DNA from 2 places in the Epibacterium sp. ABZ3_068 genome. Region 1 is predicted to be linked to the other one. Evidence: riboswitches for the same ligand, from Rfam matches in the RefSeq annotation. Region 1 holds a riboswitch; the other holds the start of a gene.
What was found. Region 1 has a riboswitch for cobalamin ahead of ACXAEW_RS01310 (TonB-dependent receptor plug domain-containing protein). Riboswitches for the same ligand answer to the same signal wherever they lie in the genome.

Region 2: it holds a riboswitch for cobalamin, as region 1 does, so the genes downstream of both, nrdH (glutaredoxin-like protein NrdH) here and ACXAEW_RS01310 (TonB-dependent receptor plug domain-containing protein) in region 1, are expected to answer to the same signal.

What each region holds. Positions count from the first base shown of each region.
Region 1 is NZ_JBSWUV010000001.1:257,414-264,875, forward strand. It holds gene ACXAEW_RS01295 (hypothetical protein) at 1-311, shown strand, start outside; partial or broken gene ACXAEW_RS01300 (IS3 family transposase) at 560-1,503, shown strand; gene tnpB (IS66 family insertion sequence element accessory protein TnpB) at 1,925-2,275, shown strand; cobalamin riboswitch at 2,755-2,963, shown strand; gene ACXAEW_RS01310 (TonB-dependent receptor plug domain-containing protein) at 3,055-5,007, shown strand; gene ACXAEW_RS01315 (ABC transporter substrate-binding protein) at 5,011-5,847, shown strand; gene ACXAEW_RS01320 (FecCD family ABC transporter permease) at 5,844-6,827, shown strand; gene ACXAEW_RS01325 (ABC transporter ATP-binding protein) at 6,824-7,462, shown strand, end outside.
Region 2 is NZ_JBSWUV010000001.1:1,816,395-1,823,856, reverse strand. It holds gene ACXAEW_RS08750 (methionine synthase) at 1-763, shown strand, start outside; gene ACXAEW_RS08745 (flavin reductase family protein) at 854-1,342, shown strand; partial or broken gene ACXAEW_RS08740 (transposase) at 1,608-2,003, shown strand; cobalamin riboswitch at 2,381-2,572, shown strand; gene nrdH (glutaredoxin-like protein NrdH) at 2,658-2,882, shown strand; gene nrdI (class Ib ribonucleoside-diphosphate reductase assembly flavoprotein NrdI) at 2,884-3,312, shown strand; gene nrdE (class 1b ribonucleoside-diphosphate reductase subunit alpha) at 3,294-5,417, shown strand; gene nrdF (class 1b ribonucleoside-diphosphate reductase subunit beta) at 5,430-6,401, shown strand; gene ACXAEW_RS08715 (dihydroorotase) at 6,717-7,462, opposite strand, start outside.

The DNA.
Region 1 (7,462 bases):
CAAAATATGAACGCCGAGAAGCGAATGCGAAGTCTCTAGCCAACATGTTGGCATCGCTTATGTTGATCGGTGGCACAAACCTCGCTTGGGGAAACGGTGATCTGACGGCTCCGTCAATCGTATCCGCATTCTTGGATTACACTGGGATGTGGGGAGAGGCTATTTTGTCCGTCGCAGTACTGACCGTTACCGCAGTAGTCGTGCAAACCTGGTTGCATGTTCGCGACCACTACATCTACCACCCCGAACTGGCGCGTGAGGAAGAAGAAGCCAGACGGAAACGACTGCGCTCTGAAAGATCGTTTCCATAGGCGGTGATCTGAGTTGAGAAAAGGCCAACGCGCTGGCCTCTCAGTCAGCAGCCTCATCCTTGCAGAAGATGGGGCTGAAGGAACAATGCAAGATATGTGCTTGGGTGACAAATAAGATCTTGGGCACTCACCTTCCGCGCGTTCGAAGGGGACGTGCCACCCCATCCCCCGTGCGAATTGATACTGACCCAGCCCCCTGAATTCCGGCCACTGAGGTGTTAGTAATCCGTCCAAGCAAAGGATGGACTATGAAACGCAGATTTTCAGACGAACAGATCATTGGGATGATCAAAGAATACGAAGCCGGTGTGAAAGCCCAAGAGCTGTGCCGGAAGTACGGCATCAGCGATGCAACGTTTTACAAATACAAAGCCAGATTTGGCGGCATGAACGTGTCCGATGCGAAGAAACTGAGAGCGCTGGAAGACGAGAACAATCGTCTGAAGCGGATGTTGGCAGATACGATGCTGGACAATGCGGCCTTGAAAGACCTCGCGACAAAAAACTACTGACGCCTGATGTGAAGCGCAGGGCCGTGTCGGACGTGATGGATCGGCACGGCCTGTCTGAGCGTCGGGCGTGCGAATTGGCGGGCCTGCATCGGTCTGTTTTTCAATATGAGAAGCAGGATCAGGGCGATGACGCCCTGCGCAAACGACTGCGTGAACTGGCGAACGAGCGCCGTCGGTTCGGATATCGCCGTTTGGGCATCCTGTTGGCCAGAGAGGGTTTTGAGGTGAACCACAAGAAACTGTTCCGGCTCTACCGCGAGGAAGGGCTGGCCGTGCGGCGCAGGCGTTCTCGTAAGCGGGCTCTGGGCACGCGCAGGCCGATCCTGGTGCCTGAACGGGCAAACCAGCGCTGGTCGTTGGACTTCGTGTCAGATGCCTTCGCAGACGGCCAACGGTTCCGCGTGCTGTGCATCGTGGATGACTGCACCCGAGAAGCACTGGCTACGGTCGTGGATCGCTCGCTGTCGGGTTCACGCATGACCCGAGAACTGGATGAACTGATCCGCCGACGCGGTCAGCCCGACATGATCGTCAGCGACAACGGAACGGAAATGACATCTCATGCTGTGCTGCGATGGTGCCAGGACACTGGCGTTGGTTGGCACTACATCGCGCCAGGAAAGCCCATGCAGAATGTAAGCGTTGTATCCAGGGCCCGAAACAGCTCCCACAACGCTACCAGTGTTATGCAATAATGCCTCAAAACAAATGAGGTCGCGGCATGGATCAGTCAGGACAGTCTTTCGAAGTCTACGGTTTCAAAATCGAGGTTCACGCCGGAGGGCGCCGCGTTTGGCCGCCAAGTTTCAAAAGGTTCGTAGACAGCGGGCTAAAGAACGGCGAGCTGTCAGTACGTGAAGTCATGAAGACTTGCAAAGTTTCGCAGTCACTCATCTACAAATGGCGTTCTGATGTCCGACGGTCCAAGGGCTGCAAAACTGAAGTACGCGAAGAAAAAACGTTCGCAGAAATTCTGATTCGAGAGGATTCAGAAGATTCAATAGACACATCTGAGATCATTTTGCGCAGCGACCAGCTAGAGATTTCGCTACCTGCCTCCTACCCGGTGTCCGACTTACTGCAAGTAATCCAAACGCTCTCATGATCTCGCCTTCCGGAAACTTCAAACTCTACCTCGCTTCCAAGCCCGTTGATTTTCGCAAAGGAATGGACGGGCTAGCGGCAATCGTTCTGAATGAATTTGAACTGGACCCATTCAGCGGCGCCATCTTCATATTTCGCGCGAAACGGTCCGATCGTATGAAAATTCTTGTTTGGGATGGGACAGGTCTCGTCATGACCTACAAACGAATTGAAGGCGCCGGTTTTGTTTGGCCGCGAATGTCAGATGGCGTTATCACTATCAACCGTTCCCAATTCGAGGCCCTGTTTGAAGGCTTGGATTGGCAGCGCGTCGTTCCTCGGCATGTTCGGAAGCCGGTGGCAATCTAAATTTACAATGCAGACCTTGGCGCAGATTGCGGCGAAGATCCGGTTTGAGCCCAATTCTACCGAATGCTGCGCCTGATCTCAGCGGCAGCTATGCGAGGAAAGTTGCGTTTCCAAGGTCGGCACTAGTCGACGCAATGGATCAGCCTGACCGAGCCATTTCAGACGTTCCTCAGCATCGAAGAAGCCACAGTGCCGCAGGACCAAAGCAGCTGTTCTGCGGTAGATGCACTGATTGAGGTTCACCGCCGGCAGTGAGTCTGGCATGCAGTTCATCTGCTTCAATCATATACTGCGAGATACGTATGCACCTTTGCTTCCGAGTAAGGACTTTGAGCCTAACCGCATCAGTCCTCCATTTCCCGAAGTAGTATTCAGTTTTAACAGTTTAACGAAATCAGTTTCTCGCGATGACGCCTTTTGGCGCCCTCTCTAAGCCGTCTCACTAGACTTTGGCGCTTGACAGATTAAGTTCAGTTTGCCTAAGTCCTGGCCATTCTGGTCCGGCTGGGAGACCATCCGGTTAAAAGGGAACACGGTGAGGTGTAGCCAACAGGCGCCGAATCCGTGACTGCCCCCGCAACTGTGAGCGGAGAGCAATGCTGCGGTATGCCACTGCCCCAAGGGGCGGGAAGGCGCAGCAAAGCCTCGACCCGCAAGTCAGGAGACCTGCCAGGATGATCACCCTATCGCGGTGCGGGGCGCGCCGAAGATAACGGACCTTCCGTAGTGGTGGCAGTTTTCACCGTCTGCGGGGGCATTGCCTTCCAAAGACCAGAATTATGAACATGCTGCCCGGCATGGGCAGCCGCTTGGCCTGTGCTTGCTGCGCGGGCCGGGAGGAATGGAATATGCGCAAGGCAAGCCTGTCCCTAGCCGCGGCCCTGGCCGCCGCCCCTGTAATCGCGACCGCCCAGGATGACGAGGTCACCGATCTGGGAGAGATCATCGTCTCCGGCGGCTTTACGCCGGTCGAGGCCCAAAAATACGGCCGCTCAGTCTCAGTCCTGACCAGCGAAGAAATCGAAGATCGCGGGACCACCACCGTCCAGGACGCGCTGCGTTCGGTCCCCGGCCTGATGGTGAACGGCTCCGGCGACAGTTTTACCCAGGTCCGCATCCGCGGTGCCGAAGCCAATCACACTCTGATCCTGATCGACGGCGTCGAAGCCTCGGGCGGTGACAGCGAGTACATTCTTTCCGGCCTGGACACTGCCAATATCGAGCGGATCGAGGTTCTGCGCGGCCCGCAGTCGGTGTTCTACGGCTCCAACGCCTCGGCCGGTGTGATCAACATCATCACCAAGTCCGGCGGCATCGGCACGGAATACGGCGGCAGCGCGGAAGCAGGCTCTGACGGCTACCGGGCCTCGGCCCGGGTTTCGTCGCGGACCGAGCGCGGCGGTATCGCCTTCAGCTTCGCCCATGACAATGACGACGGCTATGACACCTCGGGCGATGGCGGTGAAGAAGACGGCATCCGCCGCAATACACTGCAATTGAAAGGTGACTACCTGGTCACCGACCGGCTGAAGATTGGCTTCAACTTCCGCACTTCGGATGAACGCTATGACAGCGACAGCACCTCATTCACCGCAACGGACGCGGCCAGCTATGTCGTGGATGATCCGACGCAATTCAGTGACCGGGATGAGCAGCTGGCTCAGGTCTATGCTGAACTGGACACATTAGGCGGCCGCCTAAAACACCGCCTGTCAATCGAACGCACTGACTTTGACCGGTCCTTCAATGGCGGTACCCCGACCGAGACCAAGACTGAAGCAGCAAAGTACCTGCTGAGCTTCGGCCTGGACGGGCAGCAGGCTGATCAAGCAGACCATCTTCTGAACGCAATGCTGGAATGGGAAGAGGACTCCAGCAGTTCCAACCCGGCCTTTGCGCGCGAAACCAATTCGATTGCCCTGGAATACCGCGGCAGCTTTGCCAACGGCCTGGACCTGCAGCTCGGGGTGCGCCACGACAGCAACAGCGTATTCGAAGACGCCACCAGCTGGACCGCCAGTGCTTCCTACACGTTTGCTGGCAGCGGCGTGCGCCTGCACAGCTCGGCTGGCACCGGTGTTGTGAACCCCTCTTACTTTGAGCTGTTTGCCAACAGCACCTTCGGCTCCACCACCTACCTCGGCAATCCGAACTTGCAGCCGGAGGAAAACCGCAGCTTCGATTTCGGGATTGAGGTGCCGTTCCTTCAAGGGCGCGGCCTGGTTGATGTGACCTATTTCGACGAGACGCTGACAGGCGAGATCGAGAGCTACATGGTGAACGCAACCACGTTCTCCTACCGCAACCAAGCCGGTGACAGTGATCGCAAGGGGGTTGAGCTGGCTGCAAGCCTGGAAGCCAGCGAATACCTCGATCTGCGCCTGTCCTACACTTATCTGGACGCCACCAACCCCAATGGCTCGGTTGAGATCCGCCGCCCGGAGCACGAGCTTCTACTGAGTGCCACACTGGATACTTTCAACGGCCGCGGCTCTGTCACCACGGACATCCGGCATGTGGCAGGCAATTGGGACAGTCAGTTCTTTGGCTCCTTTGCCACCGCTGAGCTGCCGGATTACACCACCGTTGATGTGGCTGCTCAGTATGAGCTGACGGATAACGTGGTGCTGACCGGGCGTGTCACCAACCTGTTCGACGAGGACTACGCGGACGTCTGGGGCTACGCCAAACGCGGCCGCGCCGCCTATATCGGCGTACGGGCCTCGTTCTGATCCATGCGCAAACTGCCCGGCATAATCCTTGCTCTTCTATGGGCCGCCACCGGTACTTTTGCCGGGCCATCGCGCGTGGTGTCGATGAACCTCTGCACTGACCAGCTGGCGATGCTGCTTGCGGCGCCCGGCCAGCTTGCCTCGGTCTCCTACATCGCGCAGGACACACGCGCCTCGGCCATGGCGGACGCGGCCATGGCCTATCCCGCCAACCACGGTCTGGCCGAGGAGATCTATCTGTTGAAGCCTGACCTGGTGCTGGCGGGTGCGTTTTCGACCCGGGCGACCACGGATATGCTGCAACGCCTTGGCGTGCCGGTGGTGGTGTTCCAGCCTGCGGATTCGCTACAGGATGTGCGGGAGCGGATCCTGAAAATGGGCAAAGTCCTGGACCGCGAGGAAGCTGCCCGCGATCTGCTGGCCGACTATGACAAGCGGCTTGCCTTGTTGCAGGGGGCCGAAGGCGAACGCCCGCGCGCCGCGCTTTATGCCGCCAATGGGTTCACCTCCGGCAGCCGCACCCTGGCAGGCCAGATTCTGCGGGCGGCGGGGCTGCGCAATATCGCGGATGAGCTGGGCTTTGGTGGCTCCGGCCACATGCCGCTGGAAGTGCTGGCGATGTCGGCGCCGGATCTCCTGGTCGCAACATCCCCCTATCCGCGCGCCTCGCGCAGCGAGGAAAATCTCGCGCATCCGGTGGTGCGCCATCTGGCCGCCCGCAGCGGTGCCGGACAGATCCGCGACGCGGATTGGGTCTGCGGCACCCCGCATGTCTTGCGCGCGGTCGAGGCCCTCGCTGCAGAGCGCCGCCTGTTTGTGGCGCAGGAGGACCGCAAATGACCCGTCTGATGATCGCCCTCAGCGTCACGATGCTGGTGCTGTTCCTGCTGTCGCTCACGGTGGGACCGGCGGATGTGCGCGCGACCGAGAGCCTGGCAGCGCTGTTTGATGACGGCTACGGACCGCTGACCCTTGTGATGCGGGAAATCCGGCTACCGCGCGCCTTGCTGGCAGTGATCATCGGCGGCGGGCTTGGGCTGGCGGGGGCGGCCATGCAGGGCTATCTGCGCAACCCGCTGGCAGAGCCGGGATTGATCGGCGTGTCCTCCTCGGCGGCGCTGGGGGCGGTGCTGGCGATCAATGCCGGGCTGGCGGCGAGCCTGACCCTGGGCCTGCCACTGGCGGCGCTTGCCGGAGCTTTGGCGGGGGTGTTTCTGGTGATGGCGCTGGCCGGACCGCAGGGAGACTCGCTGACGCTGATCCTGGCGGGGATCGCGATCTCGGCGATCGCGGCGGCGCTCACGTCGCTGGTGCTGAACCTGTCGCCCAATCCCTTTGCCGCCAATGAGATCGTGTTCTGGATGATGGGCTCGCTGGCGGATCGTTCGATGCTGCATGTCTGGCTGGTGCTGCCCTTTGCGTTGACGGGGGCGGCAATCCTGCTGGCGCTTGCGCGGGGCCTTGATGCGCTGACCCTGGGCGAGGACGCGGCGCAGACCATGGGGATGAACCTGAACCGGATGCGGTTGCTGCTGGTGATCGGAACCGCCGGTATCGTCGGCGGTGCGACCGCTGTGGCCGGAGCGATCGGCTTCATCGGTCTGGTGGTGCCGCATATTCTGCGCCCGCTGGTGGGCGGCCAACCCTCGCGGCTGTTGTGGGCCTCGGCGCTTGGCGGTGCCATCATGTTGCAACTGGCGGATATTGCCGTGCGGATCATCCTGCCGTCGCGCGACCTGAAACTGGGCGTGGTCACCGCCCTGGTTGGCGCGCCGCTGTTCCTGCATCTGATCTACAAGACCCGAAAGGGGCTGGCATGAGCGTGCTTTCGGTCCGGAACCTCTCCGTCACCTTGCGTAACCGCCCGGTGCTGCGCGATGTGTCCTTCACCATCCGGGAGGGGGAGTTTGTCGGCCTGCTGGGGCCAAACGGCGCGGGCAAAAGTAGCCTGATGCGCGCGGCGCTGGGGCTGATCCCGGCGCAGGGGCACAGCTCGCTAGCAGAGATGAGCGCGGCAGAGCGCGCCCGCACGGTCGCCTGGATGCCGCAATCGCGCGAAATCGCCTGGCCGATCCCGGTGGAGCGGCTGGTGGCCCTTGGCCGCCTGCCGCATCTGCCGCAGGGGCTGCGGCTGCCGCCCCGCGATCAAGCGCTGGTGGAACAGGCCATCGCCCGCATGGGACTGGAGCTGTTTCGCGAGCGGGCGGCGTCGCGCCTGTCGGGCGGCGAGCAGGCCCGCGCTCTGATTGCCCGTGCCCTGGCGCAGGACACGCCGCTGTTGATGGCCGATGAACCCGCCGCCGGGCTTGATCCGGCGCATCAGATTTCTACCATGGAGGTCTTTGCCGCCCTCGTAGCCGAGGGGCGTACGGCGCTGGTCTCGCTGCATGACCTGGGGCTGGCGGCGCGCCACTGTACCCGGCTGATCCTGCTGGCCGACGGCAGCATCCTCGCC
Region 2 (7,462 bases), 1.6 Mb from region 1:
TGACGCCAGCGTGCCAACGGTGGTGGGCGCGGTATCTCGCGACACGCCGGTGTTTGTCGACGACGTGAAATACCTGCGGTCGCTGACGGATGCCCCAATCAAGTGGGCGCTTCCAGGGCCGCTGACCATGGTGGACACCCTCTATGATGAGCACTACAAAAGCCGCGAAAAGCTGGCGATGGAATTTGCTGTTATCCTCAACGAGGAAGCGCGCGAGCTGGAGGCAGCCGGTGTCAATATCGTTCAGTTTGATGAGCCCGCGTTTAATGTGTTCTTTGACGAGGCCAATGATTGGGGCATTGCCGCCTTAGAGCGCGCCAGTGAAGGGCTCACATGCGAAACCGCTGCGCATATCTGTTATGGCTATGGTATTAAGGCCAATACCGATTGGAAAAAGACGCTTGGATCCGAGTGGCGTGAGTATGAGGAAATTTTCCCGAACCTCCAGAAATCCACGCTCGATCTGATTTCTCTGGAGTGTCATAACTCCCATGTTCCGCTGGAGTTGATCGCATTGCTCCGGGGCAAGAAGGTTATGGTGGGCGCTGTGGATGTGGCCACCCACACCATAGAGTCCCCCGAAGAGGTTGCAGGCACCCTGCGCGATGCATTGAAATACGTGGATGCGGACAAGCTTTACCCCTGTACGAACTGCGGCATGGCACCGCTGCCTCGCGATGTTGCCAAAGGCAAGCTGTACGCCTTAGGTGCAGGAGCGGAGATCATCCGCAAAGAACTCGCGGGCCACTCGGCCGCCGCCTAAGTGCGCCCAGCCAAGCCGCCCCTTCAGAAAAACACGCTTGCCACCCCACGTAGGCAAGCGCATCTCCCCGACCTGTCAAAAGTATGCACAATGTATGACGTTCCCACTCCTCGCTCCATTAATCCACGTGCATTTCGCGACTGTTGCGGGCGTTTTGCAACCGGTGTGACCGTCGTCACCACGCGCACGTTGGACGGTGTACACGGCGCAACCGTCAGCGCGTTTATGTCCGTGTCTCTCGATCCGCCATTGATCGCCATTTCGCTCTCCAAGCGGTCAAAGCTGCGTGAAAAGCTTCGGGGATCTGGCCGGTTCGCCGTGAACATCCTTAGCCATGATATGCGGCAACATGCTTTGCATTTTGCAGGACAAACCTACAGTCAAATGGAAAACCTCTTTGAGGACGCGGAGGGCCTTGCCACTTTACGCGGTGCATCAGCTGTTTTAAGTGCGGATATAGCCAATGAATGGGATGCCGGGGATCATACGATTTTTCTTGGGGCTGTTACCCATTTGAGATGCGATCAAGCCGCGCGGCCATTGGTTTATCACGCCGGGGACTTTGGAGATTTTCGCTGATATTTGGCCGGGTGCCACGTTCGATCTGTGGCATATTCTATCTCGGCATCGACACCGATCTCAGGTTCCCTTTCTACGCCAATGAACAAGGCGAAAAGCTCGCTTGAGGCTGACGAAAGCCATTGTCATCTTTAAGGCGAACGGCAGCTCAGTCCTGCGGCCTGAGAATTTGTCCTCTTGTCTAGCTGCATCTACCATAAATGGCCAAGTTCAAAGCCGCACTGCGCCACGCCAGACAATGCACCCGCAGATTTCTACGTTGCATAAACAGTTTTGCCGCAACTACTCTGACCCGAACCGGGGCCCAACCGGCAAAGCTGTCTCGCGATATCGCGCCCTTAAGCTGACCTGTCAGGCCTGCCCATCCAAAGCCAAGTGCTGTCCCACCGCCGACGCACGCAAGATCACTCACGAAGAATACGAAGATGCCCGTCAGGTCGCCCGCGACATTGCCAAAACAAAGCAATATGCGATCTCGATGCGACTACGAAAGAAGGTGGAAATGCTCTTTGCCCACCTCAAACGCATCCTCGGGTTGGGGCGGCTCCGATTGCGCGGTCCATGCGGCGCAAACGATGAATTCCTCCTCGCCGCCACCGCCCAAAACCTCCGCAAACTGGCGAAGATCTTTCCTGCACCGCAGCAAACGCGCAAAGCCTGATCAGAAAGGTACTCGCGCTTTGTTTGAAACGCTATTTTCTGCGCCAGCAACACGTTGTTTTTCCACAGAATCAACTGAAAGCGAAACCCTTCGCTGCGGCCTGCGCGAACGGTTGCTTCGCCTAGAGTTGTTTACCCGTATCACATGAAGACTCTGTTGAAAGCCCTACCGTTTCGAATTCGACTAAGCCATGTGCGATGTGTCTAAAATTACGGGCTGCAATTTGGTCGAAACGATCCCAAATCAGTTTTTTGCACTCGATTGTTTCACAAGCAATGTACCCAGTTCCGTTCTCTGTGTAGCTTTGGCTGCCTTCCGGGGTTAAAAAAGAAAATGTCAACCCAAACCTATATGTTGACGGTGGCCTTCCTATATACCCAATATGGTGTTGCTTCGGTTCCTTCGATTCTACTCGAAGGCTAAGAGGGAAGCCGGTGAAAATCCGGCACTGCCCCCGCAACTGTAAGCGGTGAGCAAGGTTGAACACGCCACTGAAAGTGCTGCTTTCGGGAAGGCCAGCCAAGCATAGATCCGCGAGTCAGGAGACCTGCCGTCAGCACAAAAAAGACCACGAACGGAGGGTTCGGGGGCGTGCAATGGGTTTGTCCTGCACTGTGTCCTCGACTTTGACAACAGAAAACAGAAAGAGGACAGATGAGCATCATCGTTTATTCCAAACCCGCTTGCGTACAATGCACTGCCACAACACGTGCACTAGATGCTAAAGGCATCAGCTACGATGTAGTGGATTTGACCGAAGATACCTCCGCGCTGACCCGTGTGACTGAACTGGGCTATCGCCAAGCCCCGGTAGTGGAAGCCAACGGAGCACATTGGTCTGGCTTCCGCCCAGACATGATTGCCCGTTTGGCCTCCTAACGTGGCGGGCCGCGATCCGGCACTTGTCTATTTCTCGTCCGCTTCTGGCAACACACACCGCTTTGTGACGCGGCTCGGTTGGGTTTCTATGCGCATCGCGATAGAGCCGGAAGCGCCGCTGCCGACGGTGGATGTGCCTTTTGTTTTGGTGTGTCCGACCTATGCGGATGGACAAGGCAGAGGAGCGGTGCCCAAACCGGTGATCCGGTTTCTCAATGACCTGCGGCGGCGCAGGCACATTTGTGGCGTGATCGGTACAGGCAATCGAAACTTCGGTACGACCTACGCGCTTGCGGGCCGCATCATCTCTGAAAAATGCAACGTGCCGCTGCTCTACACTTTGGAGCTGGCAGGCACTGAAACGGATATCGCCCGCGTCACAGACGGGCTGCGAAAATTGGGGGGCAACCTATGCTCGACCGTGAGCTGAGCACTTTGGACTATCACGCTTTGAACGCGATGCTGAACCTTTATGACGGGGACGGCAAAATCCGATTTGACGCTGACCGCATGGCGGCGCGCCAGTATTTCCTGCAGCACGTCAACCAGAACACAGTGTTCTTCCACTCGTTGGAGGAAAAGCTCGGCTATCTTGTCAGCGAAGGCTACTATGAAGAGGCGGTGTTGGATCAGTACTCCAAGAGCTTCATGCGCAAGATCTGGGATGAGGCGTATGCAAAGAAGTTCCGCTTCCCGACCTTCCTTGGAGCGTTCAAGTATTACACATCCTACACGCTCAAAACCCGTGACGGGCAGCGGTTTCTAGAACGCTATGAAGACCGCGTCGTGATGACATCTCTGACATTGGCGCGTGGCGACGAAGCGCTGGCGATGTCCTTTATGGAGGAAATTCTTGAAGGCCGTTTCCAACCTGCGACACCGACTTTCCTGAACGCTGGCAAAGCCTCACGTGGGGAGTTGATTTCCTGCTTCCTACTACGGCTGGAAGACAACATGGAAAGCATCGGCCGAGGCATCAACTCGGCGCTGCAACTATCCAAGCGTGGTGGCGGTGTGGCGCTGTTGTTGACCAACATCCGCGAACACGGCGCTCCGATCAAAGGCATTGAAAATCAATCGTCTGGAGTGATCCCGGTCATGAAGCTGCTCGAAGACAGCTTCTCCTACGCCAATCAGCTCGGCGCACGTCAGGGGGCCGGTGCGGTCTATCTGAACGCCCACCACCCAGACATCATGCGCTTTCTCGATACCAAGCGTGAAAACGCAGATGAGAAAATTCGCATCAAAACCCTGTCGCTTGGCGTCGTGATCCCGGACATCACCTTTGAGTTGGCCAAGAAAAACGCGGAGATGTATCTGTTCTCTCCGCATGATGTGGAAAAGGTTTATGGCGTGCCGTTTTCCGAGATCTCGGTCACCGAGAAATATGAGGAAATGGTCGACGATAAACGCATTCGTAAATCCAAGGTGAACGCGCGCGAGTTCTTCCAGACAATCGCCGAAATCCAGTTTGAGAGTGGTTACCCTTACGTGATGTTTGAGGACACGGTGAACCGGATGAACCCGATTGCGGGCCGGATCAACATGTCCAACCTGTGTTCCGAAATCCTGCAGGTAAACGAGGCGTCTGAGTTCAATGATGATCTCAGCTATGCCAAAATGGGCAGTGATATTTCCTGTAACCTTGGCTCGCTGAACATCGCCAAAACAATGGATGGCAACGACCTTGGCCGCACCGTGGGTGCTGCGATCCGCGCGCTGACCGCGGTTTCTGAAATGTCGGCTATCGACTCTGTGCCATCTGTGCGCAAAGGCAATGATGACAGTCACGCCATTGGTCTTGGGCAGATGAATCTGCATGGCTACCTGGCTCGGGAACGGGTGCACTATGGCAGCGCTGAAGGTGTGGAATTCACGTCGGTCTATTTTGCTGCTGTGGCCTATCATGCGATCCGAACGTCCTGTGACCTTGCCAAGGAACGTGGCACAAGCTTTAAGGGCTTTGAGTGTTCCAACTATGCCTCTGGCGTGTTCTTTGACAAATACACCGACCGCGACTGGTTGCCCGAAAGCGAAACCGTCAAAATGCTGTTTGACGGTGTTGACCTTCCAACGCGGGAGGATTGGGCGGTTTTGAAAGCCGATGTGATGAAACACGGGTTGTTCAACCGCAACCTTCAAGCTGTGCCGCCGACCGGTTCGATCTCCTATATCAACAACTCGACCTCCTCGATTCACCCGATCGTGTCCAAGATCGAGATCCGTAAAGAAGGTAAGATCGGCCGCGTCTACTACCCTGCCGCCTTCATGAACAATGAGAATCTGGAATACTACCGTGACGCCTATGAGATCGGCCCCGAGGCTCTGATCGACACTTATGCGGCGGCCACCGAGCATGTGGATCAGGGCCTGTCGCTGACCTTGTTCTTCCCGGCAGAGGCCACAACCCGCGACATAAACAAAGCCCAGATCTATGCTTGGAAGAAGGGCATCAAGACCGTCTACTACGTGCGCCTGCGCCAGGAAGCCCTAGAGGGCACCGAGGTTCAGGGCTGCGTATCCTGCTCGCTGTGATCGGAGAGAAACATGAAAGACCTGACTGAGACCCAGATCACCCGCGCGATCAACTGGAACCGGATGGACGATGAGAAGGACCTAGAGGTCTGGAACCGCCTGACCGTAAACTTTTGGCTGCCGGAGAAGGTGCCGCTTTCCAACGATATCCCAAGCTGGGCGACTCTGACCGATCAGGAAAAGCAGCTTACCATCCGTGTTTTTACCGGCCTAACGCTGCTGGACACTATCCAGAACACCGTTGGTGCGCCGTCGCTGATGCCCGACGCTGTCACACCGCATGAAGAGGCTGTGTTGACCAACATCGCTTTTATGGAAGCTGTGCACGCGCGAAGCTATTCTTCGATCTTCTCGACGCTATGCTCCACTAAAGAAATCGACGAAGCCTTCCGCTGGTCCGAAGAAAATCCGCACTTGCAGGCCAAGGCGCGAACCATTCTCGACACCTACGCGCCGGGCAACGACCCACTGAAGCGCAAAATCGCCAGCGTGTTTCTGGAAAGCTTCCTATTCTACTCCGGCTTCTACCTGCCGATGTATTGGTCAAGCCGTGCCAAGCTGACCAACACCGCTGACCTTGTCCGCCTGATTATCCGCGATGAGGCTGTGCATGGCTATTACATCGGTTACAAATTCCAGCGAGGGATTGAGAAACTGGAGGAAGTAAAACAGGCAGAACTGAAAGACTATGCCTTTTCACTGATGTTTGAGCTGTACGGCATTGAAAACGAATATACCGAAGAGCTCTATGACGAGCTTGGGCTAACTGAGGACGTGAAGGTCTTCTTGCACTACAACGCAAACAAGGCCCTGCAAAACCTAGGCTTTGAGGCACTGTTCCCACCAGAAGTGTCTGAGGTGAACCCGGCGATCTTGGCGGCGCTCAGCCCGGATAGCGAGAACCATGATTTCTTCTCTGGCTCCGGCTCGTCTTATGTGATCGGCAAGGCCGTTGCGACGGAAGACGAAGACTGGGATTTCTAACGTCCAACGGCAGGCTTTGCATCGTGCGTGATTGGTACAGAGCGCTTGGCGTGCGATTGGTTGTTCAACCGGCTGTCCCACGACACGCAGACAAATCTGCTTGGCGATTGCGAAGAGGAGGTCTCTGAACTGTGCGAAGAACCACAAACCGAGTTTGTGTCGTCGTGTCGGGCGTTGCTGTGCTGCTCCTACAAGAGTGGCAGATACATGATATCGTTTCGACTACCGTTCTGATCTTGGGTGACTTGTCGATCTTGCAGGCATAACGAATGGCCGGTTCCGTGACGGGAAGTAAGGCCCCAGAGTGCCGGTAAGCTAACGAGACACCGGGGGCAAAGCCTCAAGAAACCGCATCGGCTGCCCTTTACCTGGGGTTTTCAATTCGCCCTGCCACATCACGGTATGGCCGCGCACCACGGTTCCGACCGGCCAACCGGTGACACTCTCACCGTCGTAAGGGGTCCAGCCTGCCCGTGAGGCGATCCAATCATTGGTGATGGTTTCGCGACGTTTGAGATCCACAATTGTCAGATCGGCGTCGAAGCCCACGGCAATGCGCCCCTTTCCCGCGATCCCGAACAGACGATTGGGGCCGGCACTGGTCATGTCTATGAGCCGAGCCAAGCTCAACCGGCCTGCGTTGACGTGATCCAGCATGATTGGCACCAGCGTTTGTACACCGGTCATACCCGAGTGGCTTTGCGGATATGGCTGGTCCTTTTCCCCGCGCGTGTGGGGGGCGTGGTCGGAGCCGAGAATGTCGGCCACCCCATTGGTCACGCCGCCCCAAATCCGCGCGCGGTGATCCTTGCAGCGTATCGGCGGGTTCATCTGGGCGTAGGTGCCAAGGCGTGCGTAGGCCGTTTCGTCCAGCGTCAGGTGGTGAGGCGTGACCTCGACACTCGCCACATCCTTGTGATCGGCGAGATAGGCCATCTCCTCTCCGGTCGAGATGTGCAGCACGTGAATGCGTTTGCCGGTTTTATGGGCCAGTGCGATGAGCCGCTTGGTGCAGTTCAGGGCAACTTCGGGCGAGCGCCAGGCCGCATGGCTTGACGGAT